3 regions of the Enterobacter sp. UPMP701 genome follow, and region 1 is predicted to be linked to each of the others. Evidence: predicted binding sites of a transcription regulator. Region 1 holds the regulator's gene; each other region holds the start of a gene.
The links. The regulator CRP, encoded in region 1, controls carbon source genes, mostly activating them, when cyclic AMP is high. The targets are predictions, from matches to a motif close to ATGTGANNNNNNTCACAT.
Positions count from the first base shown of each region.

Region 2: msrB (peptide-methionine (R)-S-oxide reductase MsrB) is a predicted target of CRP. The motif match lies at 2,112-2,129, and genes of this name have one in related genera.
Region 3: aaeR (HTH-type transcriptional activator AaeR) is a predicted target of CRP. The motif match lies at 6,644-6,661, and genes of this name have one in related genera.

Region 1 is NZ_JBSKJN010000010.1:40,784-51,367, forward strand. Features, by position in the region: gene ACWKXT_RS18755 (phosphoribulokinase) at 1-596, shown strand, start outside; gene ACWKXT_RS18760 (OsmC family protein) at 663-1,067, opposite strand; gene crp (cAMP-activated global transcriptional regulator CRP) at 1,379-2,011, shown strand; gene ACWKXT_RS18770 (YccS/YhfK family putative transporter) at 2,069-4,156, shown strand; gene argD (bifunctional acetylornithine/succinyldiaminopimelate transaminase) at 4,153-5,373, opposite strand; gene pabA (aminodeoxychorismate synthase component 2) at 5,461-6,024, opposite strand; gene ACWKXT_RS18785 (putative adenosine monophosphate-protein transferase Fic) at 6,055-6,639, opposite strand; gene ppiA (peptidylprolyl isomerase A) at 6,744-7,316, opposite strand; gene tsgA (MFS transporter TsgA) at 7,594-8,778, shown strand; gene ACWKXT_RS18800 (cytosine deaminase) at 8,782-10,098, opposite strand; gene nirB (nitrite reductase large subunit NirB) at 10,339-10,584, shown strand, end outside.
Region 2 is NZ_JBSKJN010000001.1:391,506-402,089, forward strand. Features, by position in the region: gene ACWKXT_RS01890 (D-hexose-6-phosphate mutarotase) at 1-837, opposite strand, end outside; gene gapA (glyceraldehyde-3-phosphate dehydrogenase) at 910-1,905, opposite strand; gene msrB (peptide-methionine (R)-S-oxide reductase MsrB) at 2,247-2,660, shown strand; gene ACWKXT_RS01905 (YeaC family protein) at 2,702-2,980, shown strand; gene ACWKXT_RS01910 (glycoside hydrolase family 18 protein) at 3,027-4,286, opposite strand; gene pncA (bifunctional nicotinamidase/pyrazinamidase) at 4,456-5,097, opposite strand; gene ansA (asparaginase) at 5,107-6,123, opposite strand; gene sppA (signal peptide peptidase SppA) at 6,186-8,042, opposite strand; gene ACWKXT_RS01930 (NAD(P)H nitroreductase) at 8,210-8,761, shown strand; gene selD (selenide, water dikinase SelD) at 8,878-9,921, shown strand; gene ACWKXT_RS01940 (DNA topoisomerase III) at 9,926-10,584, shown strand, end outside.
Region 3 is NZ_JBSKJN010000013.1:50,215-60,798, forward strand. Features, by position in the region: gene argR (transcriptional regulator ArgR) at 1-437, shown strand, start outside; gene yhcN (peroxide/acid stress response protein YhcN) at 813-1,076, shown strand; gene yhcN (peroxide/acid stress response protein YhcN) at 1,187-1,453, shown strand; gene ACWKXT_RS20625 (barstar family protein) at 1,521-1,793, opposite strand; gene ACWKXT_RS20630 (NAD-dependent succinate-semialdehyde dehydrogenase) at 1,839-3,293, opposite strand; gene aaeB (p-hydroxybenzoic acid efflux pump subunit AaeB) at 3,383-5,350, opposite strand; gene aaeA (p-hydroxybenzoic acid efflux pump subunit AaeA) at 5,356-6,288, opposite strand; gene aaeX (p-hydroxybenzoic acid efflux pump operon protein AaeX) at 6,296-6,499, opposite strand; gene aaeR (HTH-type transcriptional activator AaeR) at 6,679-7,605, shown strand; gene tldD (metalloprotease TldD) at 7,715-9,160, opposite strand; gene yhdP (AsmA2 domain-containing protein YhdP) at 9,245-10,584, opposite strand, start outside.

The sequences.
Region 1 (10,584 bases):
GGCAGTCCCGCAAGTATTTGCACACCTACGACGAAGCCGTACCCTGGAACCAGGTGCCGGGCACCTTTACCCCCTGGCAACCGCTGCCGGAACCGACCGACGTGCTGTTTTATGAAGGATTGCACGGTGGCGTAGTTACGCCTCAGCACGATGTGGCACGCCATGTGGATCTGCTGGTCGGCGTGGTCCCTATCGTTAACCTGGAATGGATCCAGAAGCTGACGCGTGACATGAGCGAGCGCGGCCATTCGCGCGAGGCGGTAATGGACTCGGTGGTGCGCTCCATGGAAGATTACATCAATTACCTCACGCCGCAGTTCTCCCGCACCCACATTAACTTCCAGCGCGTGCCGACGGTGGACACCTCCAACCCGTTTGCCGCCAAAAGTATCCCGTCTCTGGATGAGAGCTTTGTGGTGATCCATTTCCGCAATCTCGAAGGTATAGATTACCCCTGGCTGCTGGCGATGCTGCAGGGCTCGTTTATTTCGCACATGAACACGTTAGTGGTACCGGGCGGGAAAATGGGGCTGGCGATGGAGCTCATCATGACGCCGCTGGTTCAGCGACTGATGGAAGGGAAGCAGATCGCGTGAACATGTTCCCTCTCCCTGTGGGAGAGGGTTAGGGTGAGGGCATCAACACGCACGATGCCCCAATAATTAAGCCTCGATCACTTCATACGAATGGGTGATTTTTACCGCTTTCTCCAGCATTAACGCCACAGAGCAGTATTTCTCCGCAGAAAGATCCACCGCACGTGAAACCGCCGCGTCTTTCAGTTCTTTGCCGGTGACGATAAAGTGCAGGTTAATATGGGTAAACAAGCGTGGCGCCTCTTCGCGACGTTCTGAAGTGAGTTTTACCTCGCAATCCGTCACGTCATGACGGCCTTTTTGCAGAATCGACACCACGTCAATCGCGCTGCATCCGCCTGCCGCCATGAGCACCATTTCCATTGGGCTTGGCGCTTTATCGCCGGAGTTACCGTCCATCAAAATCTGGTGTCCTGATGCGGACTCGCCCAGAAACGTTAAACCTTCAACCCACTTCACGCGCGCTTGCATATTCATTAACTCCAACGTTGCATTTTTGGTGACAGATTACGCGCACGTTACATTTCTCGCAATGGAAGGCGACCTGCATCATGCTGAAGCGAGACACCAGGAGACACGCGGCGAAAGCTATGCTAAAACACTCAGGATGCTACAGTAATACATTGACGTTACACATGTATGCAGAGGACATCAAACTTTACTGGCTGCGAAACGTTACGACAGCCGACTTCCCAGGGTATGGGTAAGAATTCGATTGCAACCCCAGAGTCCGGATGCATCTGATGACTCTGGTGACAGCTTATAACAGAGGATAACAGCGCATGGTGCTTGGCAAACCGCAAACAGACCCGACTCTCGAATGGTTCTTGTCTCATTGCCACATTCATAAGTACCCATCGAAGAGCACGCTGATTCACCAGGGTGAAAAAGCGGAAACGTTGTATTACATCGTCAAAGGCTCGGTGGCAGTGCTGATCAAAGATGAGGAAGGCAAAGAGATGATCCTTTCTTATCTGAACCAGGGCGATTTTATCGGTGAACTGGGCCTGTTTGAAGAAGGCCAGGAACGTAGCGCCTGGGTTCGAGCAAAGACAGCATGTGAAGTGGCTGAAATTTCCTACAAGAAATTCCGTCAGCTGATTCAGGTTAACCCTGACATCCTGATGCGTCTTTCTTCTCAGATGGCGCGCCGTCTGCAGGTCACGTCAGAGAAAGTGGGTAACCTCGCCTTCCTGGACGTTACCGGCCGCATCGCGCAGACCCTGCTGAACCTGGCGAAACAGCCAGACGCGATGACCCACCCTGACGGCATGCAAATTAAAATTACCCGTCAGGAAATCGGTCAGATCGTCGGTTGCTCCCGCGAAACAGTGGGCCGTATTCTGAAAATGCTGGAAGATCAAAACCTGATCTCCGCCCACGGTAAAACCATCGTGGTTTACGGAACCCGTTAATCCCGGTCAAACGGCGTGTCATCGCAAGGTGTCACGCCGTTTTTGTCTCTATTCCCCATGTGGCGCAGGCTGATCTATCACCCGGAAGTTAACTACGCACTGCGACAAACGCTGGTGCTGTGTCTTCCTGTGGCCGTGGGCCTGATCCTCGGACACCTTCAGCAAGGTCTGCTGTTTTCCCTCGTCCCCGCCTGCTGCAACATTGCCGGTCTGGATACGCCGCATAAACGCTTTTTCAAACGCCTGATTATCGGTGGCAGCCTGTTTGCTGGCTGTAGCCTTGCCGTCCAGATCTTACTGGCCCGCGACATTCCGCTGCCGCTGATCCTGACCGTGCTGGCGATGACTCTCGGCGTCACCGCCGAAATCAGCTCGCTCCATGCCCGTCTGCTTCCCGCGTCACTCATTGCGGCCATCTTCACCCTGAGCCTGGCCGGGAATATGCCCGTGTGGGAGCCGCTGCTGATCTACGCCCTTGGCACGCTGTGGTACGGGCTGTTTAACTGGTTCTGGTTCTGGCTGTGGCGGGAACAGCCGCTGCGCGAATCCCTGAGCCTGCTCTACCGCCAACTGGCCGATTACTGCGAAGCCAAATACACCCTGCTCACCCAGCATACCGACCCGGAAAAATCGCTGCCGCCGCTGCTTGCGCGCCAGCAAAAGGTGGTGGACCTGATAAGCCAGTGCTATCAGCAGCTGCACATGCTTGCCGCCAACAGAAATCACGAATACAAACGGCTGCTGCGCACCTTCCAGGTCGGGCTCGATCTGCAGGAGCATATTTCCGTAAGCCTGCACCATCCGCAGGAGGTGCAAAAGCTGGTTGAGCGCAGCCATGCCGAAGCGGTGATCCGCTGGAACGCGCAAACCGTCTCCGCTCGCCTGCGGGTGCTGGCCGATGATATTCTCTATCACCGCTACCCGACACGCTTTTCCATGGACAAACAGCTCGGCGCGCTGGAGAAAATTGCACGCCAGCACCCGGAAAACCCGGTCGGCCAGTTTGCCGCATGGCACTTTAGCCGCATCGCCCGCGTGCTGCGCACCCAGCGCCCGCTTTACCCCCGCGACCTGATGGCGGATAAACAGAAACGTCTGCCGCTGCTGCCCGCCCTTAAAAGCTACCTGTCGCTGAAATCTTCCGCCCTGCGCAACGCCGCAAGGATTAGCGTCATGCTCAGCATCGCCAGCCTGATGGGAATGGCCCTGCACCTGCCGAAACCCTACTGGATTTTAATGACCGTGCTGTTTGTCACCCAGAATGGCTATGGCGCCACGCGGGTGCGCATTCTGCACCGGGCTGGCGGCACGATGGCGGGTCTGATTATTGCGGGCGTGACGCTGCACTTCCACGTCCCCGAGGGCTATACCCTGGCGGGCATGCTGGCGATCACTCTGGTTAGCTATCTGATTATCCGTAAAAACTACGGCTGGGCGATGGTGGGCTTTACGGTGACGGCGGTGTATACCCTGCAACTACTTACGCTTAACGGCGAACAGTTTATTGTTGCCCGTCTGATCGACACGCTGATTGGCTGCCTGATCGCCTTTGGCGGCATGGTCTGGCTGTGGCCGCAGTGGCAGAGCGGGCTACTGAGGCAGAACGCCCACGACGCGCTGGAAGCTGACCAGCAGGCCATTCGTCTTATTCTGAGCGATGACCCGCAGCCCTCTCCGCTGGCCTACGAGCGCATGAAGGTCAACCAGGCGCACAACGCCCTGTTTAACTCCCTTAACCAGGCGATGCAGGAGCCGGGCTTTAACGCGCACTATCTGGCAGACATGAAGCTGTGGGTCACGCACAGCCAGTTTATCGTCGAGCACATTAATGCCATGACCACGCTGGCGCGCGAACACACGATGCTGACGCCAGACCTGGCGCAACGCTATTTGCAGTCGTGTGAAATTGCGTTGCAGAGGTGTCAGCAGCGTCTGGAGTATGACGCGCCGGGTGAGTCGGGGGATTCAAACATTCTGGAAGCGCCGGAGACGCTGACCCACGGGCCGATGAGCACCCTGGAGCAGCATTTGCAGCGCGTGCTGGGACATCTGAACACCATGCACACCATTTCGTCGGTGGCATGGCGTCAGCGCCCGCATCACGGCATTTGGTTAACGCGCCGGTTAAAGCGAACCGAGTATTAGCCTTTAACGATCTTCTCGACCGCCGCGGCAAAGCGGGTTAACCCGTCTTCAATGTCATTGTCTTCTACCACCAGCGACGGCGCAAAACGCATCACGTCCGGCCCGGCATTGAGCACCATCACCCCTTCGTGGGCGGCGGCGTGCAGGAAATCGCGCGCGCGGCCTTTGTACTGCGGCTTCAGCTCGGCACCGATCAGCAGCCCCATGCCGCGGATCTCGCTGAAAACGGCGTACTTATCGTTTATCTGCTGGAGATGCTTCACAAACAGCTCGCGCTTCGCGCTAACGCCGTTTAGCACCTCCGGCGTGTTAATGATGTCGAACGCGGCGCCGGCCACGGCGCTCGCCAGCGGGTTGCCGCCGTAGGTGGAGCCGTGAGACCCGACGTGGAACGCGGAGGCAATTTCCTGCGTCGTCAACACCGCGCTCACCGGGAAACCGCCGCCGAGCGCTTTGGCGCTGGTCAGAATATCCGGCGTCACGCCGTAGTGCATGTAGGCAAACAGGTCTCCGGTACGCCCCATTCCGCACTGCACTTCATCAAACACCAGCAGCGCCTGATGCTCATCGCACAGTTCACGCAGCCCTTTCAGGAATTCCGGGGTCGCAGCGGTCACGCCGCCTTCGCCCTGAATAGGCTCCACCACCACCGCGCAGGTGTGGTCGTCCATTACCGCTTTTACCGCATGCAGATCGTTAAACGGCACGTGGATAATGTCGGCCGGTTTCGGGCCGAAGCCGTCGGAATATTTCGGCTGACCGCCAACGGAAACGGTAAAGAAGGAGCGTCCGTGGAAGGCGTTATGGAAGGCGATGATTTTGGTTTTATACGGGCTGTGGCGCGTGGTTGCGTAGTAGCGCGCCAGCTTAAAGGCGGTTTCGTTCGCTTCGGTGCCGGAGTTCATAAACAGCACGCGCTCGGCAAAGGTGGCATCAATGATCTTACGGCCCAGGCGCAGCGCCGGTTCGTTGGTGAACACGTTGCTGGTGTGCCACAGGGTTTCACCCTGGGTTTTCAATGCCTCAACCAGCGCAGGATGGCAGTGACCCAGCGCCGTAACCGCAATACCGCCCGCGAAATCTACATACTCTTTACCCTGCTGATCCCAGACGCGGCTGCCTTTCCCTTTCACCGGGATGAACTCAGCCGGTGCATAAATCGGCAGGATCACTTCATCAAATGTCGCGCGGGTAATTGCTGGTTGTTCAGTTGCCATGTCATGACCATCCATTTTTATGTCACAGTGATTGTGAAAATATAATCACAAAATATGCATAAAAAATCACAACAAGGCAACAGATATTCAGCGATGGAGGAAATTTGCCAGCAGCGCGTGCCCCTGCTCGCTGAGGATACTTTCCGGATGGAACTGCACGCCTTCCAGATCGTACTCGCGGTGGCGAATCCCCATGATCTCCTGCGACTCGCTCCAGGCGGTAACGTCAAAGCAGTCGGGCAGCGTCGGCGGGTCAATGACCAGAGAATGATAGCGCGTCACGGTTAACGGATTGTTTAGCCCCAGGAATACGCCGGTACCGGCGTGAGTGACCGGCGAGGTTTTGCCATGCATCACTTTCGCGGCACGCACGATGGTAGCCCCAAACGCCTGGGCAATGGCCTGATGCCCCAGGCAGACGCCCAGGATCGGCAGCCTGCCGGAATAGTGGTGAATAACATCGAGAGAAATGCCCGACTCCGATGGCGTACACGGCCCCGGCGAAATCACGATTTTCTGCGGAGCCAGCGTCTCAATATCGGTCATGCCGATCTCGTCGTTGCGGCGGACAACCACCTCTGCACCCAGCTCACAAAAATACTGGTAAAGGTTCCAGGTGAAGGAATCGTAGTTATCAATCAGCAGAATCATGGCGGCTCCTGAAAAAAATGCCGCCCTATTCTACTCAGATTCCCGCGCTTCGCTCACTACTTTGGCAAAGATAGCGTTTAACGCGGTTAAATCTCCCGTTGCGCCACTTCGGTTAGCCGCCACCCACTGCTCGGGATCGATATCCCGCCAGTCCAGCGCGTAACCCGCATGGATGGCCAACTGCTCAAAGAAGACGCGTTGCGCAATGCCGTTACCGCGCATAAAGGGATGCAGCATATTGATTTCACAGTAGTAATGGCTGACTTTTTCAACAAACGCCGCTTTCTCAAGACCCACAAGATACTTATCGCTCTCCAGCGCCGCCATCAGTTCGTTGCCCATCTTTTCGATGTACTCGAAATGACAGAAGGGAATGTCTCCCTTAAAAATATCGTCGGTACGGAATTCGCCTGCCCGCTTCATCTCGCTGTGATACAGATGGCGGTGAATAAGGCACAGATGGGGCAACCCGGGCGCGGAAGGCCCAAGCTCAAGCGTCTCGATGTGAGGTTCTGAGGGACCATTACCTTTTTCAAGGAGACAACTGGCCTGAAGATTGACGTTACGCTGCTGCTCCCAGAGACGGGATTTTTGCTTATCGGTGAGTTTTTTCACTTAACGCCTCCCTGAATAGTCCGTTTGCCACAAGTATAAGCAGCAAAACGCGCTTTCGCAGGGAGGGACGCAACACGGGCGAGGATCGCCCGTGTCGAAGAGACTTATGGCAGAACTTTCGCGGAGAGGATCACGACAGGTTTAGACGGTACATTCTGGTACGGGCCGACGTCATGAGTCTGTACCTGAGAAATCTTGTCCGCCACGTCCATTCCTTTCACAATTTTACCGAAGACCGCATAGCCGAAGTCGCGCTGGCCGTGGTCAAGGAAGGCGTTATCCGCCACGTTGAGGAAGAACTGGCTGGTGGCGCTATCTTTGTCTGCGGTACGCGCCATCGAGATGGTGCCGCGCTTGTTCAGCAGGCCGTTGTCCGCTTCGTTTTTAATTGGCGGGTTCGGCTGTTTCTGCTGCATCTGCTCATTGAAGCCGCCACCCTGAATCATGAAGCCTGGGATCACGCGGTGGAAGGTGGTGTTGTTATAGAAACCACTGTTCACGTAGTCGAGGAAGTTTTTCACAGAAACCGGAGCTTTCTGGCTATTCAGTTCCAGCTCAATGTTCCCGGCGGAGGTGGTCAGCAGAACGTGAGGGTCCCCTTTGGCTGCCAGCGCAGCAGGGGAAACGGCAGAAAGAGCAAACACAGCTGCGACAGCCGCCAGTGTTGATTTGAGCATGAGAATTCCTTAACAAAGCGCAGTGTAAAAAGCGAATGGCTTGATTCTAAAGAGCAGTATGAACGGAGACCAGCCTTTTACCTAATTTTACGAAATTGAAACAATTATTACTGCGCAAACGATTGGTTACGCCCGCATTAGTGTGATTTAGATCACACTAAAACCTGCAATTAAATATTCATTGCCTTTAAAAGATAGGAATAGATCACTTTAACGACTAAAATCTGCCCGCTCTCAGCGCCCTCCCGGCGCTTTTCTTTTTCTGAACAGGCCAGACATGACTAACAGCAATCGCATCAAGCTCACATGGATCAGCTTCTTCTCCTACGCCCTGACCGGCGCGTTGGTGATCGTCACCGGGATGGTGATGGGGAATATCGCAGACTACTTCCAGCTGCCCGTTTCCAGCATGAGTAACACTTTCACCTTCCTCAACGCGGGGATCCTGATCTCTATCTTCCTGAATGCCTGGCTGATGGAAATCGTCCCGCTGAAAACTCAGCTGCGCTTTGGCTTTGTGCTGATGGTCGCCGCCGTGGCGGGCCTGATGCTGAGCCACAGTATCGCGCTGTTCTCCGCCGCCATGTTCGTGCTCGGTCTGGTCAGCGGGATCACCATGTCGATCGGTACGTTCCTCATTACCCATATGTATGAAGGCCGCCAGCGCGGCGCGCGCCTGCTGTTTACCGACTCCTTCTTCAGCATGGCCGGGATGATTTTCCCGATGGTCGCGGCCGTACTGCTGGCACGCAGCATTGAGTGGTACTGGGTCTATGCGTGCATCGGTCTGGTCTACGTGGCGATCTTTATTCTGACCTTCGGCTGCGAATTCCCGGTGCTGGGCAAGAAAGCGCAAACCACCGCAGAGCCCGTCGCGAAAGAGAAATGGGGCATCGGCGTGCTGTTCCTCTCCATCGCCGCGCTGTGCTACATCCTGGGCCAGCTGGGCTTTATCTCCTGGGTACCGGAATACGCCAAAGGCCTGGGCATGAGCCTGAACGACGCGGGTAAACTGGTGAGCGATTTCTGGATGTCTTACATGTTCGGCATGTGGGCGTTTAGCTTCATCCTGCGCTTCTTCGACCTGCAGCGTATCCTGACCGTGCTGGCGGGCCTGGCGACCGTGCTGATGTACCTGTTCATCAACGGTTCACCGGAGCATATGCCGTGGTTCATCCTGACCCTGGGCTTCTTCTCCAGCGCGATTTACACCTCGATCATCACCCTGGGCTCCCTGCAGACTAAAGTGGCCTCGCCGAAGCTGGTTAACTTCGTGCTGACCTGCGGCACCATCGGCACCATGCTGACCTTCGTGGTGACGGGCCCGATCGTCGCCCACAGCGGCCCGCTGGCGGCGCTGCACACCGCGAACGGTCTGTACGCCGTGGTGTTCATCATGTGCTTCATCCTGGGCTTCGTGACCCGCCACCGCCAGCACAACGCGGCAGCAGCGTCTCACTAATCCTTACGCCCCTTTGCACTCGGCAGAGGGGCTGTTTCTGGTAAAACTCACCTCTTCTCCCCCGACATCCGTCTGGATCCACGTCTGCGCCAGCTGCGTGGTGGCAATCACCCGCCCCTGACGAATCGACCAGCGCACCGGCACCTGACGGCGCACCGCTTCAAACCCGCTCTCCGCAGGCAGAATAATCAGGTTCGCCGGGTTCCCCGTCTTAATGCCGTAATCGCTCAGGCCAAAGGTCCGGGCGCTGTTATGGGTGATCAGATTCAGGCCGCTGTCGATTTGCGGATAGCCCATCATCTGGCAGACGTGCAGCCCCATATGCAGCACCTGCAGCATGTTGCCGGTGCCGAGCGGATACCACGGGTCAAAGACATCGTCGTGACCGAAACAGACGTTAATGCCCGCTTCCTGCAGCTCTTTCACGCGCGTGATGCCGCGGCGCTTCGGATAGTCATCAAAGCGCCCCTGCAAATGAATGTTGACCAGCGGGTTAGCGACGAAGTTAATTCCCGACATTTTCAGCAGACGGAAGAGCCGCGAGGTGTATGCGCCATTGTAGGAGTGCATGGCGGTAGTGTGGCTGGCCGTCACGCGCGGGCCGATGCCGGCCTCATAGGCCAGCGTCGCGACCGTCTCCACAAAGCGCGACTGTTCGTCGTCAATTTCATCGCAGTGAATATCCAGCGGACGGTCATACTTCTTTGCCAGCTCGAAAGCGATGTGCAGCGACTGGACGCCATACTCGCGGGTGAATTCGAAATGCGGGATCGCCCCCACCACGTCGGCTCCCAGCTTTAACGCCTCTTCCAGCAGCGCCGCGCCGTTCGGGTAAGAGAGAATACCCTCCTGCGGAAACGCGACGATTTGCAGCGTCACCCACGGGGCGACCTCCTGCTTCACCTCCAGCATGGCCTTCAGGGCGGTGAGCGTCGGGTCCGAGACATCCACATGGGTGCGGACAAACTGAATGCCGTTGGCGATTTGCCATTTAAGCGTTTTCCAGGCGCGCGCTTTCACTTCCTCATGACTGAGTAACGCCTTGCGTTCCGCCCAGCGCTCAATGCCCTCAAACAGCGTGCCGGACTGGTTCCAGTTTGGTTCACCCGCCGTCTGGGTGGTATCAAGATGGATATGCGGCTCAATAAACGGCGGAATAGCGAGCCCACCGTGCGCATTTAACACGTCATAACTCTCGGCGTGGGTATCGTCCATTGGGGTGATGTCACCAAACCGGCCGTTTTCAATGGCGAGTTGCCACAGTCCTTCCCGACCCGGTAAGCGAACATTCTGAACAAGCCAAAGCGGTGTTGTAGACATTTCCTTTCCCCTGATAAACGCAACGGTTGTTAAAGCGTACTTTTGTTTGAAAATCCGCCTTTGTGTTGTACACAAAATCGACGACATCGAAAAGCCTGCGATTTCCACAACTTATAAAAATCCTGACAAATCAGCCTCATACCCCCTAAGGAGTAGGCGAAGACGTATTTGATTTACATCAATAAGCGCCACTGCTGAATCGTTAAGGTAGGCAGTAATAGATAAGAAATCGAGGCAAAAATGAGCAAAGTCAGACTCGCTATCATCGGTAACGGCATGGTCGGCCACCGCTTTATTGAGGATCTTCTCGATAAAGCCGATGCTGAGCAGTTCGATATTACCGTGTTCTGTGAAGAACCCCGCAAGGCGTACGACCGCGTGCACTTGTCTTCCTACTTCTCCCATCATACCGCCGAAGAGCTTTCTCTGGTGCGTGAAGGTTTCTACGAGAAGCATGGCGTAAAAGTGCTGGTGGGCGAGCGTGCC
Region 2 (10,584 bases), on a different contig from region 1:
TTCACTCGCTTTCTGCGGCGTGGTCACGCAGGCCGTTTCCACGCAGACGAACGTTTTATAACCGTCGTCAGGCACGTCGGCCATGCTTACGGACAGAGCAGGACCCGGGTTCCAGCCCACCACGTTGCTGTGATGCTGGTGAACCACTTCAATTCTGCGGTTCAGGGCGCTGTCGTGAATGACGCTGCATGCTTCCGGGTGCAGATAGACGCGGTCGGTACGATCGGGGAAAGCCTGAACGCCGTCACTCAGTTTGCCTTCCTTCGCGTTATCGACTTTATCGATAAAGGTATCGCCAAGGCCGCTCACTTTCACAGCGCTGATGTCACCCACATTGAAGTAGGTGTGCAGGGCAGAGGTAGTTTCGAACTCGCCGTGGGCTTCCAGCTCAATCTCACAGGTTTGACCCAGTTTGAAACGGGCGTACAGGGTGAAATCGTGCGGCCACAGGGCACGAGTTTCATCATTGGCTTTCAGTTCAAAGGTGAGTACCGCACCGTTGTCGTCTTCGTTGTGCGCTTTCAGCGTCCACTGCTGGTTACGGGCAAACCCGTGCGAAGGTAAACCCTGCTGCGCTGACGGGCCAAACCACGGCCAGCAGATCGGTACGCCGCCGCGAATCGCATCCCCTTTTTTGAACGAGGTGGCGTCGCTCAGCCACAGCGCTTCCGTTTCACCTTCCGGTTTCCAGGAGAGCAGATGAGCGCCGTTCAGCGCCACGGACGCTTTGACGCGCGGATGGTCAACGACGATAACGTCGGCACCGTCAATCTGACGGCGGGAGAGCACAGGGGTAAGTTGTTCGACTACCGGAAGTGCAAAAATTTTATTAATCATTAAGCAATCCTCTGTCTTAAAAATAAAAAAGGCGACCGAAGTCGCCTTTTTGGATCAAACACTCATCTCAACTTATTTGGAGATGTGAGCGATCAGGTCCAGTACTTTGTTAGAGTAGCCGGTTTCGTTGTCGTACCAGGAAACCAGTTTCACGAAGTTGTCGTTCAGTGCGATACCCGCTTTAGCATCGAACACGGAAGTGCACACTTCGCCGTTGAAATCGGTAGATACAACGTCGTCTTCGGTGTAGCCCAGAACGCCTTTCATTGCGCCTTCGGAAGCAGCTTTGATTGCTTTCTTGATTTCTTCATAAGAAGCAGCTTTTTCCAGACGAACGGTCAGGTCAACAACGGATACGTTAGGAGTTGGAACGCGGAACGCCATACCAGTCAGTTTGCCATTCAGTTCTGGCAGTACTTTACCTACAGCTTTAGCCGCACCGGTAGAGGATGGGATGATGTTCTGAGCCGCGCCACGGCCGCCGCGCCAGTCTTTGTGAGACGGGCCGTCAACAGTTTTCTGAGTAGCGGTGGTCGCGTGAACGGTAGTCATCAGACCTTCGATGATGCCGAAGTTGTCGTTGATAACTTTAGCCAGCGGTGCCAGGCAGTTGGTGGTGCAGGATGCGTTAGAAACGATGTCCTGGCCAGCGTAAGTTTCGAAGTTTGCACCACGAACGAACATTGGGGTGTTGTCTTTGGATGGACCAGTCAGAACAACTTTCTTCGCGCCCGCAGTGATGTGTTTACGTGCAGTTTCGTCGGTCAGGAAGATACCGGTTGCTTCAGCAACAACGTCAACACCGATTTCGTTCCATTTCAGGTTAGCTGGGTCTTTCTCAGCAGTAACGCGGATGGTTTTGCCGTTAACAACCAGGTGGCCGTCTTTCACTTCAACGGTGCCGTCGAAACGACCGTGAGTTGAGTCGTACTTCAGCATGTACGCCATGTATTCAGCGTCCAGGAGATCGTTGATACCAACGATTTCGATGTCAGAACGTTTCTGAGCAGCACGGAAAACAATACGGCCGATACGGCCAAAACCGTTGATACCTACTTTGATAGTCATATATTCCACCAGCTATTTGTTAGTGAATAAAAGGTTGCCTGTAAAATTACAAAAACCTTACGCAGCGTCAAGCGGAATCGTGTCAATCATTGCGACAAATCAATCCTGTGACTAACGTTTGTGCGACTGACTCGCCTCACTTTCCCTTTGAGCTTGCAACCACATGGGGGCTGCGCCCGGAATTTTAAAGTCCTCGCAGGATAAAAATGTGAACATGATCACAATTGCCTGACCGCCTTTTCGCGACACATAAGTTTAGAACAAAAGTGCACGCAAGGGTGTTAATGTTTTGTTAGAATTCGGGTTAAAAGATGTCTGTTTCTACAGCGAGATGTAAGCATATGTCGAACCAACGTAACCCTGACGATTTGAAAAAAAACCTCACAGAAATGCAGTTTTACGTGACGCAGAATCACGGCACGGAGCCGCCATTTACCGGGCGTTTGCTGCACAACAAGCGAGACGGCATCTATCACTGTCTGGTCTGTGATGCCCCGCTGTTCAATTCCCAAACGAAATACGACTCCGGCTGCGGCTGGCCAAGCTTTTACGAGCCGGTGAGCGACGATGCAATCCGCTATCTGACCGACTCGTCGCACGGTATGGTGCGTACCGAAATTCGCTGTGGCAACTGCGACGCGCACCTGGGGCACGTCTTCCCGGATGGTCCTCAGCCAACGGGCGAGCGTTTCTGCGTCAATTCAGCCTCAATGAGCTTCACTGATGATGAAAACGGCGACCAGATTAAGGGTTGAAAAAACGATTCAGCAAATTATTCCTTTGAAAGGGAGAGATCGTGAATATCGATGACATGATTAACGGGATGACTCCGGAAGTTTATCAGCGTCTGGTGACCGCCGTTGAACTGGGAAAATGGCCGGATGGTGTGGCGCTCACGCCTGAGCAAAAAGAAAACAGTCTGCAGCTGGTAATGCTGTGGCAAGCGCGCAATAACATCGACGCGCAGCACATGACTATCGACACCAACGGTCAGATGGTGATGAAGAGCAAGCGCGAACTGAAGGAAGATTTTGGCATCACGCCGAAGCCGATTGCGACGATGAAAATGCAATAACGGTGCAGCTTGCAGCCCTCACCCACGGGGAGAGGGCTTGATTGTCTTACTGCTTATGCGGTATCCCGAGCGACTCCGCCAGCTGTTTTGCTAACTGATTATTATCGTCCGCGCCATACTCCCAGAACATCGCCCCGGCGAGACCTTTCTCCTTGATGTAGTCCGCTTTGATCGCAACGGAACGCGGGTTCTCATAGGAAATCGCAAACAGCGCATTGCCATCGGCACCTTTCACCGACAGCCACGGCACCTTCGCCTGGTCATCCCAGTGCTCGGTAAAACGCTTTTGCGGATCGTTCAAGAGCTTCTTCACAATATCGTTGTACTTCACGTAGGTATCTTTGGTCAGGTCATAGCCGAGCGACTTAAACAAGCCGATCTCCTGCGGTCCAAAGTAGGGCTGGGTGACCGGATTTTTTTGCGCATCCGGTTTCGTCCAGTCGATTCCCGGCTCTACGGCACGTTTCGGTACGCGGCCATAGAAACCAATCCCGAGGTTCATCTGCTGCGGCTTCAGCCCGGCGGCCAGATAGTTGTTCACCACAAAATCGACGCTGTATTTGTCGGCAGCGGCCACGGTCGGCCAGGCGCTGGAGTCATACAGGTTCGCGTTGAAATACTGTGTCCCGTACGCCATGTCGTAGGTCATCAGGTTGATATAGTCCAGCAGCGGGGCAATAGCTTTGACATCCACCCAGCTTTTCGGACTTTCCGCATTGGCGCCCACCGCGATGGTCACCAGCTTTTTCTGCCCGAACGCGTCGCGCATCTCTTTCAGCAGGGCGGTGAAGTTATCCCTGTCGGCGGGCTGGCTTGCAACCAGCCCCCACGCGCCGTTGACCGGATACTCCCAGTCGAGGTCGATCCCGTCCAGACCGTATTTCTCAACAATCTCCTGCGCGGAGCGGATAAACACCGCGCGACTCTCTTTGGTTGCCGCTGCGCCAGAGAAACCACGCGCGGCCCAGCCGCCAACGGAAAGCAGGACTTTCAGATTCGGGTTCTGTTTACGTAGGGTGGGAATGAGGGCCAGATCGGACGCCACTTTTGGCGACAGCCAGATTTGATGCAGTTTCGCCGGATCTTTCAGCGCGGCGTTGGTCTCGTCTTTCTCGTCGTTATAAACAAGACCAAACGAGTAGTTCAGGTGGGTGATCTGGCGAACGTCGAGTTTATTGATATCACCACCCGGTCCGGCGGTCACATCTCCACCCCCGTTAAAGTAGCCCACGGACATCAGGGGCGCGGCGGACGCAAGTGAAGCGCAAAGCAAAGGTAATGCTGCCAGCAAGGGCAAACGTTTCATATAAGTTCCTCTTTGACTAAATAAAAATAACCACGCCACAGAAAAGGCGTGGCGAAAAAACAGCCTGAAGAGAATAACATTGCCGCTTCGCTGAGGATGCGAGGGAGTTCACTTTATGGGGATCGGAGAGGAAATGCCGGGTAAGCGCAGCCGCCACCCGGCTAAAAGGCTACGCCTGCGTTTCCAGCCAGTCTGCCAGCGTATACAGCGTGGCGCCTTCGGCGGCCATATCCATAAACGCCTGAGCGCTGTCCTGCGGGTGAATGTTCACCCCGCGACAGCCGTCGGTGATGACGCTGACGGTATAGCCCAGCTGGAGCGCGTCCAGCACGGTAAACTTCACGCAGTAATCCGTTGCCAGGCCCAGCACAATCAGCTCCGTGACTTCATGGTGACGCAACCACGCGTCCAGCGCCGTTTTCTGGCGATGCCCGTTATCGAAAAACGCACTATAGCTGTCGATAGCCGGGTTTTCACCTTTATGGAACACCGCGTCGATGGCCTTATGATGCAGGAGCGGATGCAGCTCCGCGCCTTCCGTCTGCTGCACGCAGTGATCCGGCCAGAAGGTTTGCGCCAGCCCGTCGAGTGCTCCCTGAGTGAAAGGCTCAACGTTGTGCTGGCTGGCAAAGCTGCCGTGGTTCGCCGGGTGCCAGTCCTGGCTGGCGACAACCGCTTCGCCGCGGGCTTTGCACCAGTCAATCAGGGCGTTTGCCACGTCAACGGTGCTGTCACCTTCGGCGACGGCCAGCGCACCGCCCGCACAGAAATCATTTTGCAAATCGACCAGTAGCAGGGCGCGTTGCTTCATGAGTACTCCTTATTCGTCCGGAGTCAGTTCGCCGCGCAGGTTTTGCATCATCGCGCTGCGAATGGACTGAATGTCCAGATCCTGACTCAGTAAATAGTGAAGTTTAGTCAGGGTTGCCTCAACGGTCATATCGAAGCCGCTGATCACCCCCGCATGCGCCAGCGCGTTGCCGGTGGCATAGCCGCCCATGTTGACCTTGCCGGACATACACTGGGTCAGGTTCACCACCACAATTCCGCGCTCGCTGGCTTCCTGCAGCTCTTTCAGGAATTCGCCGTTCTGCGGGGCGTTGCCGACGCCATAGGAGCGCAGGATCAGCGCTTTCACCGGCTGGCGGAGGAAGTTACGCACCACGTCAGCGGAGATCCCCGGATAAATGGTGACCACGCCAATCGGTTGCGGGGTAATCGGATGCACAATCAACTCGCCGGCGGTGTTCGGTGCCGGAGGCGTTCCCAGGCGACGGATATGAATACCCGCTTCCAGTAGCGGCTGCAGGTTTGGCGAGGCGAAGGCGTCAAAACCATCTGCATGAGCTTTGGTGGTGCGGTTGCCGCGATACAGGCGGTTGTTGAAGAATAGCGACACTTCGTTGATCGGGTAATTGGCCGCCACGTACAGGGAGTTCAGCAGGTTGATCTGCCCGTCTGAGCGCAGCTCCGCCAGCGGAATTTGCGACCCGGTGACGATCACCGGCTTGCTCAGGTTCTCCAGCATGAAGGAGAGGGCCGAAGCGGTGAACGCCATGGTGTCGGTGCCGTGCAGGATCACGAAGCCGTCATACTGGTCGTAATGGGCTTTAATATCATCCGCGATGTGCTGCCAGTCTTCCGGCGTCATGTCGGAGGAGTCCATCAGCGGCTCGTATTCGTGGATGGTAAAGTCAGGCATTTCCGGGCGGTGGAATTCAGGCATCAGCGCAAGCTGACGCTGAAGGTGGCCGGATACAGGGATATAGCCGTTTTCAGAGCGCTGCATACCGATGGTACCGCCAGTGTAGGCTACATAAATCGATTTCTTCTGCATGGTAGTGAGTTCTTGTTCTTCAAAAGAAAAAATCCCCTCTTCGCGGGAAGAGGGGACGGTTTTTAACGGACGTTAGCGCAGGTCAGGCAAAACGCGTAACGACTCTGTGGATCGTTAAAGGCTGCCAGCTTATCGCTTTCCGCCTTCATCGCTTTCGCAGCCGTGGCAACGGGGGCAGGCAGGTACGCCTGCAGCGCCTCCGGCAGCATGGCGCGTACGGAGACAGACATGCTGTCCATCACCATATCGAAGAACGACGGTTCGTCCTGGTAATACTCAACGTGCCACTGCTTGAGCTTCGCCAGTTCAGCGGCTTTCTTCACCGCGTCGTCGAAATCGCCCAGGCTGTCGACCAGACCGTTGCTCTTCGCATCCTGCCCGGTCCAGACGTGGCCCTGCGCAATCTGGTCGATCTGCTCAGGCGTCTTTTTACGCGAATCGGCAACCAGCGTGATAAAGCGTTTATAGCCGTTCTCAATGCTGAGCTGCATCATATCAGAGACTTCCGGTGGCAGGGATTTTGTCACCGACACATCCGCCAGCGGAGAGGTGGCAACGCCATCAGTATGCACGCCCAGGTAATCCAGGCTGTTTTCGACGGTATTAATCACCCCGAAGATGCCAATCGAGCCGGTCAGCGTGCTTGGGTTAGCCACAATGTAGTTGGCCGGCGTGGAGATCCAGTACCCGCCTGACGCGGCCATGCCGCCCATGGATACAACGACCGGCTTGCCAGCGGCACGCGCTGCGGCCAGTTCAGCGCGGATCACCTCGGAGGCGCTGACGCTGCCGCCAGGGCTGTTGACGCGCAGGACAATCGCTTTCACTTTCGGATCAAGGCGTGCGTCGCGGATTTGTGACGCGGTAGTATCACCGCCCACGTTCCCCGGGGTTTCCTGACCGTCCATGATGGCGCCGTTAGCAAACACCACGGCGACGCTGTCGCCGCTGTCGTCCGGTTTTTTCGCCGCATAGTCATACATGCTGATGGCGCTGTAGTTTTTGTCCTCTTTACTCCAGCCAAACTGTTTACTCAGGGATTTTTCAACCTCAGCGCTGGTGCCAAGGGCATCAACCAGTTTGTTATCAAGCGCATACTTCGCGGTATCACCGTCAACCTTACGCAGTCCATCCAGCACGCCGCGAGCGCCCGGGAACACCTCCTCAGGGGTAATTTGACGGTTAGCGGCAACGGTACCGAGGTAGTTCTGCCACAGCTCGCCAATCCAGCGGCTGTCCGCTTCACGGGCTGCAGGGGACATATCGTCGCGGATAAACGGCTCCACGGCAGATTTATAGGTACCGACGCGGAAGACGTGGGTGGTGACCTTCAGCTTGTCGAGCAGCGACTTGTAATACAGCCCGTTGGTGGCAAAGCCGTGCAGATCGACCGTACCCTGCGGCGAGAGCCAGATCTTATTGGCGAAGCTCGCCAGATAATATTGACCCTGGCTATAGCTGTCGCCCACGGCAATCACCGGCTTGCCGCTGTCGCGGAACTCGCGCAGCGCTTTACCGATGTACTGCATGGAAGGCTGATCGCCGCCGGCAAAGTCTTTCAGATCCAGCACGATACCGGTAATGTTGCGGTCGTCTTTGGCCTGACGAATGGTATCGACGATATCGAACAGGGAGTTTTCCTGCAGGCGGTCAGATGTCGCACCAAACAGCTGGCGGCTAATGACCCCCAGACGGTTGCTGGTGGACGGTTTATCAACGATCACGCCAGTGATATCGAGTAACAGAGCTCCGCGAGTCGAATGCTGAGCCTGATTCGCGTTGCTGATATGCATCCAGATGCCCGCGCAAACCAGAACCAGGAAGATGAAGAAGATGTTCATCACCAGGTTGCGGACGAAGTTGAGCAGTCGCCACGTCCATTTAAAGAAACCGGCAAAGATTCGCCAAAGGGTTCGCATGTATTCTCCCTAACCAGAAAATGACTGTTTCCGTCGCCACTGGACGGTAATGTTGGGTTATCGTAATGACCCAACCGCCACTTGTCAGCAGGAATCGCCTGCCAGGCTGTAACAAATTCTGCCGTCGTGTTAATTTTGTGAATTAATTTCAAGAAAGGAGTTAACCAATGGATGCACTTGAACTGCTTGTTAACCGTCGTAGCGCGTCACGTCTGGCCGAACCTGCCCCTGTGGGCGAGCAGCTGGAAAACATTCTGCGTGCCGGCATGCGTGCCCCGGATCACGGCACGCTGCAGCCATGGCACTTCTTTGTGATTGAAGGCGAAGGCCGCGAACGCTTTAGCCAACTGCTGGAGCAGGGCGCAGTTGCCGCAGGGCAGGATGAGAAAGGTATCGACAAGGCGCGCAATGCCCCGTTCCGCGCCCCGATGATTATCGCTGTCGTGGCGAAATGCCAGGCCGACCATAAGGTGCCGGTCTGGGAGCAGGAAATGTCCGCTGGCTGTGCGGTGATGGCGATGCAGATGGCCGCCGTCGCGCAGGGTTTCAACGGTATCTGGCGCACCGGGCCGCTGACCGGAAGTGCCGCCGTGCGGGCAGGGTTCTCCTGTGGTGAGCACGATAAAATTGTCGGTTTCCTTTACCTCGGCACCCCGCAGCTTAAAGCCTCCAGCACCATCAGCGTGCCGGACACCACGCCTTTCGTCAGCCGTTTCTGATAACGCACGCTAAACTGTCTGGATTCTGAGCATCTGCCGCAGAATTCAGACAGTCATACTTACCTCTTTATGGAATGAGCGCTACCATAGCGCGATTGAGATGACAGGAGACGTCCATGAGCGAGCAAACCATTCGTTTAACGCAGTACAGCCACGGAGCCGGTTGCGGTTGTAAAATTTCCCCGAAAGTGCTGGAGACCATTCTGCACAGTGAACAGGCGAAGTTTGTCGACCCGAACCTGCTTGTCGGCAACGAAACGCGTGACGATGCTGCAGTTTATGACCTGGGTAACGGCACCAGCATTATCAGTACCACTGACTTCTTTATGCCGATTGTCGACAACCCGTTCGACTTCGGGCGCATTGCGGCCACCAACGCCATCAGCGATATCTTCGCCATGGGCGGTAAGCCAATCATGGCGATTGCCATTCTGGGCTGGCCTATCAACACCATTCCACCGGAAATCGCCCGCGAGGTGATTGATGGCGGACGTTTCGCCTGCCAGCAGGCGGGGATTGCGCTGGCCGGGGGTCACTCTATCGATGCGCCGGAGCCTATCTTCGGCCTGGCCGTCACCGGCGTGGTGCCGACCGAGCGCGTGAAGCGCAACAGCACCGCGCAGGCGGGCTGCAAACTGTTCCTCACCAAACCGCTGGGCATTGGCGTACTCACCACCGCCGAGAAAAAATCCCTGCTGAAGCCAGAACATATCGGTCTGGCTACGGAAGTGATGTGCCAGATGAACCTCGCCGGTGCGGCATTCGCCAATATCGATGGCGTGAAGGCGATGACCGACGTTACCGGTTTTGGTCTGCTGGGGCACCTCTCTGAAGTCTGTCAGGGCGCGGGCGTGCAGGCGCAGGTCTGGTATCAGGACGTGCCGAAGCTGCCGGGCGTGGAAGAGTACATTGCTCAGGGCGCGGTTCCGGGCGGTACCCAGCGCAACTTCGCCAGCTACGGTCACCTGATGGGTGAAATGCCTGAGGAGTGGCGCAACCTGCTGTGCGATCCGCAAACGTCCGGCGGCCTGCTGCTGGCGGTCACGCCTGAATCCGAAGCCGAGGTTCAGGCGACCGCTGCCGAGTTTGGCATCACCCTGACGGCGATCGGCGAGCTGGTCACCGCGCGCGGCGGCCGACCGATGATTGAGATCCGTTAATTCGATGCGGTTGTTTATTGCCGAAAAGCCGAGTCTGGCCCGTGCCATCGCCGACGTGCTGCCTAAACCGCATCGCAAAGGCGATGGCTTTATCGAATGCGGTAACGGGCAGGTGGTCACCTGGTGTATCGGCCACCTCCTGGAGCAGGCGCAGCCGGACGTCTACGACAGCCGCTACGCCCGCTGGAACCTCAACGATCTGCCGATTGTGCCGGAAAAGTGGCGTCTTCAGCCACGTCCTTCCGTCACCAAACAGCTCAACGTTATTAAGCGTTTTCTGCACGAGGCGACAGAAGTGGTCCACGCGGGTGACCCGGACAGGGAAGGACAGCTGCTGGTGGATGAAGTGCTGGACTATCTGGAACTGGCGCCAGAAAAGCGCCAGCAGGTGCAGCGCTGCCTGATCAACGACCTCAACCCGCAGGCCGTTGAGCGCGCGATCTCGCGCCTGCGTTCCAATAGTGAGTTTATTCCGCTGTGCGTCTCGGCTTTAGCGCGCGCCCGCGCCGACTGGCTGTACGGCATCAACATGACCCGCGCCTACACCATTCTTGGGCGCAATGCGGGCTACCAGGGCGTACTCTCCGTGGGCCGCGTGCAGACGCCGGTGCTGGGGCTGGTGGTACGCCGTGATGAAGAGATTGAGAACTTCGTCGCCAAAGA
Region 3 (10,584 bases), on a different contig from region 1:
AAGCCTTTAAGGCGCTACTTAAAGAAGAGAAATTCAGTTCTCAGGGAGAAATTGTTCAGGCGCTGCAGGAACAAGGCTTCGATAACATCAATCAGTCGAAAGTCTCCCGCATGTTAACCAAGTTTGGCGCAGTGCGTACCCGCAACGCCAAGATGGAGATGGTCTATTGCCTGCCGGCTGAACTTGGCGTGCCGACCACCTCCAGCCCGCTCAAGAATCTGGTTCTCGATATCGACTACAACGACGCCGTTGTGGTCATCCACACAAGCCCGGGTGCCGCGCAGCTGATTGCGCGCATGCTGGACTCGTTGGGTAAAACGGAGGGTATCCTCGGTACCATCGCCGGTGATGACACCATCTTTACCACGCCGGCCAGCGGCTTCTCCGTGAAAGATCTCCACGAAGCGATTCTGGTTCTGTTCGAACAGGAACTGTAATCCCCTCTCCCCGCGGTTCCGCTGCGGGGATCGTTCTGCTTCCGCTGCGTTTCCCCCTCTATTCCACTGAGTCTGGCTTTAACAAATAGTGCTTTTTACCGCCCATTAACATTCACGCAGTGAATGCCACATCAAAAAATCGCACAAAAAATCAAAATAGCATATCCATATGATTTTCTTAGAGATAACACTCATATGTGAACAAATTACAGCCAATGTTATGCAATTTGGTTATAAAAAAAAGCGTGGTTAACACGTAATAACAAAGGAAACCATTAGTCTGGTATTAATTTTTGCCGTTATTAGTGTATACTTGATTTTGTGATGAGGGTCACGAAACAAGACCCCACTAAAAAATTCGACGAGGTAAGAATCATGAAAATCAAAACTACTGTAGCGGCGCTGAGCGTCCTGTCTGTCCTGTCCTTCGGTACTTTCGCGGCTGACGCTATTAATGCTGACCAGGCGCAATCCCGTGAGGCAATCGGTACGGTTTCCGTCGGCGCTGTTGGCACGTCTCCAATGGACATGCATGAGATGCTGAACAAAAAAGCGGAAGAAAAAGGTGCGTCATCCTATCGCATCATCGAAGCACGTTCCGGTGACCACTGGCACGCTACCGCTGAGCTGTACAAATAAGTTTAAGTAATTACTGAAGACCTACATCTCCACTCAACGGCACCAGGTATAAAAATAGCAGTTCAACCCTTCTCGCCGTTGAGCAAAAAACCTGTTCAGGAGTAAAGACTATGAAAACCAAATTGATCATCGCAACCCTTGGTCTGGCATCTGTTCTCTCTTTCGGCGCGAGCGCAGCCGTACAGCAAGTGAACGCCGACCAGGCACAAAATCTGCAGCGTATGGGCAGCATCTCCGTCACGTCTGTCACCGGCTCCCCGATGGACATTCGTCAGGAACTGGCCGCCAAAGCTGAGAAGGCAGGCGCCAGCAGCTATCGCGTCACCGAACTGAATCAGGGTGACCACTGGCATGCCACGGCTGAACTGTATAAATAAACCCTCGTCGTATCTCATCATACGACTTGCCCCTGGCCTGCTGGTCAGGGGCTTTTTTTATGCTTAATCAGTGGCGCGCATTGAAACGCAGCTGTCCTTCCAGCTCTTCTTCCGCTTCATCGAAGAGTAATATCAGCGCACCGAAACGTCTGCGCAACTTATCGGGCAGATGGATAAACTCAATCTCCAGCGGTAGCGGCAGCATGCTGCCGGTGACCACGTCCCACAGCGTATCCAGATTCGTCACGCTTTCCCGTTCAAGATCAAACGCCCGGATAAATTCCCGATAGAAGTCTTCCTGACTGTCGATCTCGTCAAAATCAAAGGTATAGGTTTTCATTGCCAGCCACCCAGTCCAGGCGGGCGGCATCTGCCGCCCTGTCTATTATAATCCCCCGATATGCAGGGTTTTAACTTCCAGATACTCTTCCAGCCCCAGCACGGATCCCTCACGTCCAAGACCGGACTCTTTTACGCCGCCGAAAGGCCCCAGCTCGGTGGAAACGGCGCACTCGTTAATACCGATCATCCCGCTCTCGATGGCCTGTGAAACGCGGAAAACTCGGGAAAGGTTCTGGGTGTAGAAATAAGCCGCCAGCCCATAAGGGGTGTTATTCGCGCGCTGGATGACTTCATCTTCCGAGGTGAAGCGGAAACACGCCGCAACCGGGCCAAACGTCTCTTCTTCTGCCAGCTTCATGCCTTCGTGGCAGTCGCCCAGCACGGTTGGCATCCAGAAATTACCGCCCAGCGGATGAGGTTTACCGCCCGCCAGCACGGTCGCTCCTCGTGTGACCGCATCTTCAACATGCTCACGGACCTTGTCGACCGCAGCGGATTCAATCAGCGGCCCGACGACGACGCCATCCTCAAGGCCGTTCCCCACCTTAAGGGCATTAACCGCATCAGCGAGTTTATTCACAAACTTGTCGTAGACGGTTTCCTGAATGTAGAAGCGGTTCACGCTGACACAGACCTGCCCGGCATTGCGGAATTTATTGGCGATCGCGCCTTTTACCGCAGCCTCGATGTCCGCATCCTCAAAGACGATATACGGGGCATTCCCTCCCAGCTCCATCGAAACTTTTTTCATGGTTTCTGCGGCGTTACGCACCAGCGTTTTGCCGACGGAGGTCGAACCGGTAAAGGAGATTTTACGCACGTCGTGACTGGCCATGATCGCATCGCTGATTTCATGGGTATTTCCGGCCACCGCGTTGAGCACGCCATCCGGCACGCCCGCCTGTTTTGCCAGGGCCAGCAGCGCAAAGGCGCTGAGCGGCGTGTTATTGGCCGGTTTGATCACCCCGGTGCACCCGGCTGCCAGCGCCGGACCTAACTTACGGGTAAGCATCGCCATCGGGAAGTTCCACGGCGTGATGGCCGCCACGACGCCGATGGGTTCACGGGTCGCCAGAATGCGCGAGCCGGGCTTGATCGGCGGAATAATTTCACCGTTCGCGCGTTTGGCCTCTTCGGCAAACCACTGGATAAAGCTGGCGGCGTACTCGACTTCCCCTTCCGCCTCTTTCAGGGGCTTGCCCTGCTCGGTGGTCATCAACCGTCCGAGCCAGCTTTTATTCTCAATAATCAGTTCGTACCAGCGGTAAAGGATCGCCGAGCGTTCTTTTGCGGTTTTGGCACGCCATGCCGGGAAGGCTTTGGTGGCCGCTGCGATCGCTTCTTCGGTTTGCGCTTTACCCGCTTTCGCAACTTTAGCGATGACCTCACCGGTCGCGGGGTTCAGCACATCAAACGTTGTGTCCAGCGTTTTCCAGATGCCGTCAACCAGATAACCGGTCTGAAAAAGGGTGTTGTCCTGAAGCGCCTGAGTCGTCATGTGTTCTCCCTTCCTGAATGTAAGTACGTGCTGGAATAAGTATAGCCACAAAAAAACCGACGCTTTTGGCGTCGGTTTTTTTACGTCGGTCAGTTATCCGTGAGGGCATTCTGGTAGCGATGCAGCATAAACACCAGCCGCCCTACCGGCTCGGTCACCTGAGGCGGTGCCTCCCAGTGCTTGAGCTTTTCCTGATAGATATCGAGCTCTTCAAGCAGTTGAGTAAAGTAACGACGGCGTTTGTCGTCACTGCTGGCGGAAAGCACATGGTCGGCGGTGCGACGCAGCTGGCGGTGGAAGGCCGACAGATCGTCGTTAATCGGTACCGGCGCGTTACGCAGACGCTGATGCGCAATAATCATGGTTAACGCCAGGCGGAACTTCGCGATATCGCCCGGGAATTTGTTCAGCAGTAAAAACAGCTGCTGATAGAGCGCGGGCAAGTGGTTCTCTTTACGACGCGCGGTATTGGTGGTCATGGACGATACGGCAGCCGATACAAACTGGTTCAGCAGCACGCGGCCCGTTCTTGCCTGCGAGTTATCCCGTACCAGCAGAATCACCATCATGGCCAGGAAGCAGCCCACCAGCTGACCCAGCGCGCTGTCGAGGAACTGGCTGAAGTGGAAGGTCATCGGGTTATCCAGCACGATGATGTTAATCGTACTCGCCAGCGCCCCCAGCGATCCCAGGCGCCGTTTTTGCACTTCTATGCCGATAAAGAACGCCATCACCGCAAGGCTAATACAGAGCAGCAGCATGCTCTGTTGCGTCGACGGGATGATGACCAGGAAATAGAGCGCGCCTATCGGCAGTGCGGCAATGGTGCCGTAGAGGAAATCAATGGCGACCATGCGCGGGTTAGGCAGACGCATCGCCAGCGCGGTCACGACGGCAATCATCACCATCGCGCCGCTGCCGGACGTCCAGCCCGTCCACAGCCAGAACAGTGTACCGAGCATGCAGGCAAGCGTGGTACGCCAGAAGTTGACCATCGCGTGATGACGCTCGGCAGATTCCGCCTTGATCACCACTTCTCCCTGCAGTACCTCTTCTTCCGCCGCGCTGATTTTGGTGTTACCGATCACGCCGCGCTTAAGCAGCAGATAACGCGTCGCGGCGCCGACCCAGGTGTAGATGGTTACCGGCGTGTCGCGCTCCCCGGTCCAGGCAATCACCCTACGCATGCGCTTAAGCTGCTTATGCACGTCCTGCACGGTCTCTACCGGCTCGGCAAACAGTTCGCGGAACGTGTCGGTGACCGCCTCCGGGCGGGTGTTCTGGATAAGATAGGTTTCGCATGCCTGGGTAATCAGCGTTAAGGAGACGGTATTCAGAGCCTTAAGACGACGATTCGCCCTGGCCCAGCGCGATGACTCCATATTGAGGTTGCTGCGCATTCCTTCCAGCGCCTGCGTACGACGAACCAGCCCGCTCCAGGCTTTGTCCACCTCTTCGCTGTCGCCATGTTTAATGCAGAGCTGCATCAGCTGGTATTGGGCAACTATCAGCGCGTCCAGCTCGCGATCCACCTCTTGCTTGATCGAACGCGGGGAGAAAAGCAGGTCAGCCACGATCGCGCAGACAATACCAATCACAATCTCGCTGCATCGCTCCACCGCAAACTGCGGCGCGAGCAGCGGTTCGCTTTGGATGGTGATGACAATAATCAGCGCGGTATAGCCCGCCAGCCCCCAGGCGTAGGAGTTCTCAACTTTCACCAGAGATGAAATCCAGGTGCAGAAGCCCGCCCAGATACAGCAGACCATTAGCATCAGGAGCGGCGTGCGGATCATCAGAATAATAATGGTCAGCGCCGCAAAACAGCCGATAAAGGTCCCGATGATACGCAGCATCCCGCGATAGCGGATCGCGCCGGAATAGGGTTCTCCACCCGCGGCGAAGGCAGGACCCGCCGCGACAATCGCCGCGGTGAGCACCGCCCAGCGAGGCGTTTCCAGCTGGAAGTGAAAGCCGACGAACAGCGCCAGCACAATGGCGCATGCCAGCTTAACGGCGAAGCGAATGTGCTGGCTGGCGATGGTAAAGATACCCATGGCGATTAACCAAACTCGCGCAGGCGGTGGGCAATTTTACGGAAGATAGAGTCCTGGCTGGCATCCCGGTCTTTTTCACCGGTGATCACCACCGTCGCCGTGGTGCCCGCTGGCCACAGGTTGCCCTGCTGCTCATCCAGATGAATACGTACCGGCACGCGCTGGGCCAGACGCACCCACTCAAGGTTGGAATCCACCGTCGCCATCCCTTTTGCATCGTTAGAGCTGCTGGAGTTGGTCACTCCTGCAGCGACGCTATCGACGGTGCCTTTAAAGACGCGGTTGCTGCCAAGCGGCGTGATTTCTGCGCGATACCCAGGACGAACGCCCTCCAGCTTGGTCTCTTCCATATAGGCGAGCACATAGAAGGAATTCTGTTTAACCAGCGCCACGGCGGTTGAGCCACGAGTGATAAACTCCCCGGCATAGACGTTCAGATTGGTCACCCAGCCATCGGACGGCGCGCGGATCACGGTACGCTCCAGATCGAGCTTTGCCAGATCGCGCGTCGCCTGGGCTTTCGCCAGCTGGTGAAGTACGGTTTGCAGCACGTTGTTGGACTGGTCAATCTCTTCGCGAGACATAGCCTGAACGCCCAGCTGGTTACGACGCCCCGCCTCGCGGCGTTTCTCCGCGGCCAGCGCCTGGTAATAGGCCACGTCGGCTTCCGCTTCTTCCAGCGCTTTCTGGTAGCGAGGCTGGTCGATGGTGAACAGGACCTGATCTTTCTTCACCAGCTGGTTATCGTGAACGTTAACCGCCGTGATAAGACCGGCCACGTCAGGGGCTATTGCCACTACATCAGCGCTGAAGCGTGCATCACGCGTCCACGGTGATTCGGTGTAATAAACCCAGGCGCGGAAAATAGCGATGAAGGCGAGGATAACCAGCGCCATCGTGATGGCAGTGCGGGAGATTTTTCTTGTTAGCGTTTTCACATCAACCTCAGACAAACATGCGCGATATCAGGTAAAACAGGCAGCAATACAGCGCGGTATTGAACAATGCAGGATGCCAGACGAAATCGTAGATCCCGGTCGGGACCAGCACCTTGCGCACCAGCCAGAAGATCGCCAGTGATAAAAGAAGCTCGAAAAATATCGGTGGGAACGACAAACCGAACACCACGATAACGGGAAACAGACTCATGTTGACCTTGATAAGAGAGAGTGCAGGCTTCAGAATTTTTAAGCGCACGCCATCGCGGGAGAGCAAGAAACGCCGGGCGAGAATGGCGCAGCCGTTATGTAATTAATAATATATTAACGTAACTGTTATGCTGTTATCTATCATATGTGATCTAAATCACTTTTAAGCCAGAGTGAACAATGGAACGTTTAAAACGCATGTCCGTCTTTGCCAAAGTGGTTGAACTCGGCTCATTTACCGCCGCTGCGCGCCAGCTTCAGATGAGCGTCTCTTCCATCAGCCAGACGGTATCTAAGCTGGAAGATGAACTGCAGGTTAAGCTGCTCAACCGTAGCACCCGCAGCATTGGCCTCACAGAAGCGGGTAAAATTTACTATCAGGGTTGTCGCCGCATGCTGCATGAAGTGCAGGATGTCCATGAACAGCTTTATGCGTTCAACAACACGCCTATCGGCACGCTGCGCATAGGGTGTTCTTCAACTATGGCACAAAATGTTCTCGCCGCCATGACGGCGGAAATGCTGAAGGAGTATCCGGGCTTAACGGTGAATCTGGTGACGGGGATACCTGCGCCGGATCTCATCGCCGACGGGCTGGACGTGGTGATCCGCGTCGGCGCGTTGCAGGACTCCAGCCTGTTCTCGCGTCGGCTGGGCAGCATGCCGATGGTGGTCTGCGCCTCGAAGAGCTATCTGGCGCAATACGGTGTGCCGGAGAAACCTGCCGATCTCGCCAACCACTCCTGGCTGGAGTACAGCGTCCGCCCCGATAATGAATTTGAACTGATTGCCCCGGAAGGCATTTCTACCCGACTGCTGCCTGAAGGCCGGTTCGTCACCAACGATCCGATGACCATCTCCCGCTGGCTGGTGGCCGGCGCAGGGATCGCCTACGTGCCGCTGATGTGGGTGATCAATGAGATCAACAGCGGCGTGCTGGAGATCCTCTTCCCGCGCTACCAGTCCGATCCGCGTCCGGTCTACGCCCTGTATACCGAAAAGGACAAGCTGCCGCTGAAGGTGCAGGTCTGTATTAACTATCTGACGGACTATTTTGTGGAAGTGGCGGAGCTGTTTCAGGGGATGCGGGGGAGAAGGAAAGAGTAGGCCTTTCCCCTCACCCCGGCCCTCTCCCCAAAGGGGCGAGGGAGAAAAGACCGCACGGGGCAGTCCCCTCTCCCCGTTGGGGAGAGGGTTAGGGTGAGGGGGGAAAAAATTACGCCGTGCCGCCCACCGTCAGGTTATCCACCTTCAGCGTTGGCTGACCCACGCCAACCGGCAGGCTCTGGCCCTCTTTACCGCAGACGCCCACGCCGTTATCCAGCTTCAGATCGTTACCGACCATGGAAATCTGCTGCATGGCCTCAATGCCGGAGCCAATCAGAGTTGCGCCCTTCACCGCTTTGGTCACTTTGCCCTTCTCAATCAGGTACGCTTCTGAGGTAGAGAAGACAAATTTACCGGAGGTAATATCCACCTGGCCGCCACCAAAGTTTGGCGCGAAGATACCGTAATCCACGGATTCGATAATCTCCTGCGGCGTGGATTTGCCCGGCAGCATATAGGTATTGGTCATGCGCGGCATTGGCAGGTGCGCGTAGGATTCGCGACGACCATTGCCCGTTGGCGCAACGCCCATCAGCCGCGCGTTGAGTTTGTCCTGCATGTAGCCTTTCAGCACGCCGTTTTCAATCAGCACGTTGTACTGGCCTGGCGTACCTTCATCGTCGATAGAAATCGAACCGCGGCGGTCAAGCATGGTGCCATCATCTACTACGGTGCACAGCTCAGAGGAGACGAGCTGGCCCATCTGACCGCTGAATACGGACGTACCGCGGCGGTTGAAATCACCCTCCAGACCATGGCCCACCGCCTCGTGCAGCAGCACGCCCGGCCAGCCTGCGCCCAGCACCACCGGGAATGTCCCGGCCGGGGCCGCGACGGCATTCAAATTCACCAGCGCCATGCGCACGGCTTCTTTTGCCCACGCGTCGGCGCGGGCTTCGCCGTCAACGTCGCCCAGGAACCAGTCATAGCCGAAACGACCGCCGCCGCCGCTTGAGCCGCGCTCGCGTTTGCCGTTGTCGTCAACCTGGACGCTGATGGAAAGTCGTACCAGCGGGCGGACGTCGGCAGCAAGAGTGCCGTCCGTTGCCGCCACCAGAATCAGTTCGTACACACCGCTCAGGCTGGCGGAAACCTCCTGCACGCGTTTGTCGGCGGCGCGCGCCACTTTGTCCACGCGGCGCAGAATGTCCAGCTTCTCTTCGCGGCTCATGCTCTGCAGCGGGTCGATGCTGGTATAGAGCGCCGAATGCTGCACTTCGCCCAGGGTTTTTACGCGGCCGTCGCCCGTATCACGCACAATGGTACGCGCGGCCTGCGCGCTCTGCTCAAGCGCGGCAAGGCTAATCTGGTCTGCATAGGCAAAACCGGTTTTTTCGCCGCTGATGGCACGCACGCCAACGCCCTGATCAATGTTATATGAGCCATCTTTAATGATGCTGTCTTCTAAAACCCAGGATTCGTGATAGCTCGACTGGAAATAGAGATCGCCGTAGTCGAGACGGCGTTCGGTCAGTTGACCAAGAATGGAGAACAGGTCCTGATGGCTCAGGCCGTTCGCTGCGAGCAAATGTTCACTTACCAGGTTCAGACTCATCGTATTGCTACTCGTTCGTTGCCGCCCGTGGCGGTATAAAGATCGTATTTATTGAGAGTGAGGCAATTACCTGCCCACGTCAAATCATTGCTGTGCATCTTTGCGCGGCTGGCGCAGCACCTCGTTAATCTGCGGTTTATCCACCGGACCGGTAATGCGGTAGCGCAGAATGGAGACCTTACTCCACAGCGGCCCAAGTACTTTACTGGCGGCAAATACCGCCGCACCGACAATCGGGTTCACCACAAAGGCCGCCGCCACGCCCACGCTCGCGGAAATTTCCGGCGCCACCACGGCTTCCATATCCAGCTCGCGACGCACGAGGTCGACCGAGCCCTTCATGGCGATGTCCGCTTCCAGGCCGTCCACCAGCGTGTCATCCGTATGCATAACCCCATCCTTGATCCACGCCGTACTGCGGATGGAATCGTAGTAGAAACCTTCGCTGAAGGTGTCGCTGAAATCGAAGCGCAGCTTGCGCAGCAGCGCATCAAAACTCAACAGGCGCAGGATCTGCCCGGCGCGCCCCGTGCTTACGTCGGCGATTTCACCTTTGCCAAAGTGGGTTTTCAGAATGCCGTTCAGTGACGCTTCGTCCGGCGTCCACGGCGCGGCACGCCAGTGAAGATCGTAATTAACGTTAAACGAGGAGCCACGCAGCGGCGTGCTGATACCAAAGAAGTTGGCTGCCGCATCCAGTTTGTTGCCTTTAATGTCACCCTTAAGGGACGTTCGCTGCTCGCCCGGGTTATTCACCCATTCCCCGCCCGCCGTCATGCGGCCAAAGCCAGTGTCGATCAATCCGCCGGAGAGCGTAAGCGTATTGCCTTTGATGGCAAAATCACCGTCGATACGGCCGTACTTTTGCCCCCACAGCCAGCACTCCGCGCAGCGCAGCTGGAGATCGGGCCAGCCGCTAAAGTCGACGCGGGAAGTATTACTCAGCGGCGAGGCATTCGTCGGTTTATCTTTATTCGCGGCGGCCGGGTTGTAGTAGAGATAGCGGATCGCAGCCTGCCACGGCGCGTTATTGCGCATGGTCAGCGTGCCGTTGATCTCCCTGCCCTGGGCCTCCACTTTTGAGCCGTTAGCGGTTGGCTGAGAGACAATGCTCAGGTTGTTCCACTGCTGCCCGCCCAGCATCAGCGACGGCGTGCGTACGGTAATGGTCTGCGGGAACTGAGCGGCTTCGTCTACGTTTTGCCCAACGCCTTTCTGGAACAGCGCCAGCCACTCTGCACCGTCCATCGGCGGGAGATTCAGCTCAACGCCCGCATGCTCAGGCAACGGCGGCGTGGTTTTGCTGTCCGTCGTCCAGATGGCTTTGTCGAGGGTGAGCTTGCGGTTAAGCAGCCAGCGGCTGTTGAAGTGGTTTGTCCCGCCCGCGCTTCCGGTCAGCGCGAAGCTATTGAGGTTGCCATCGA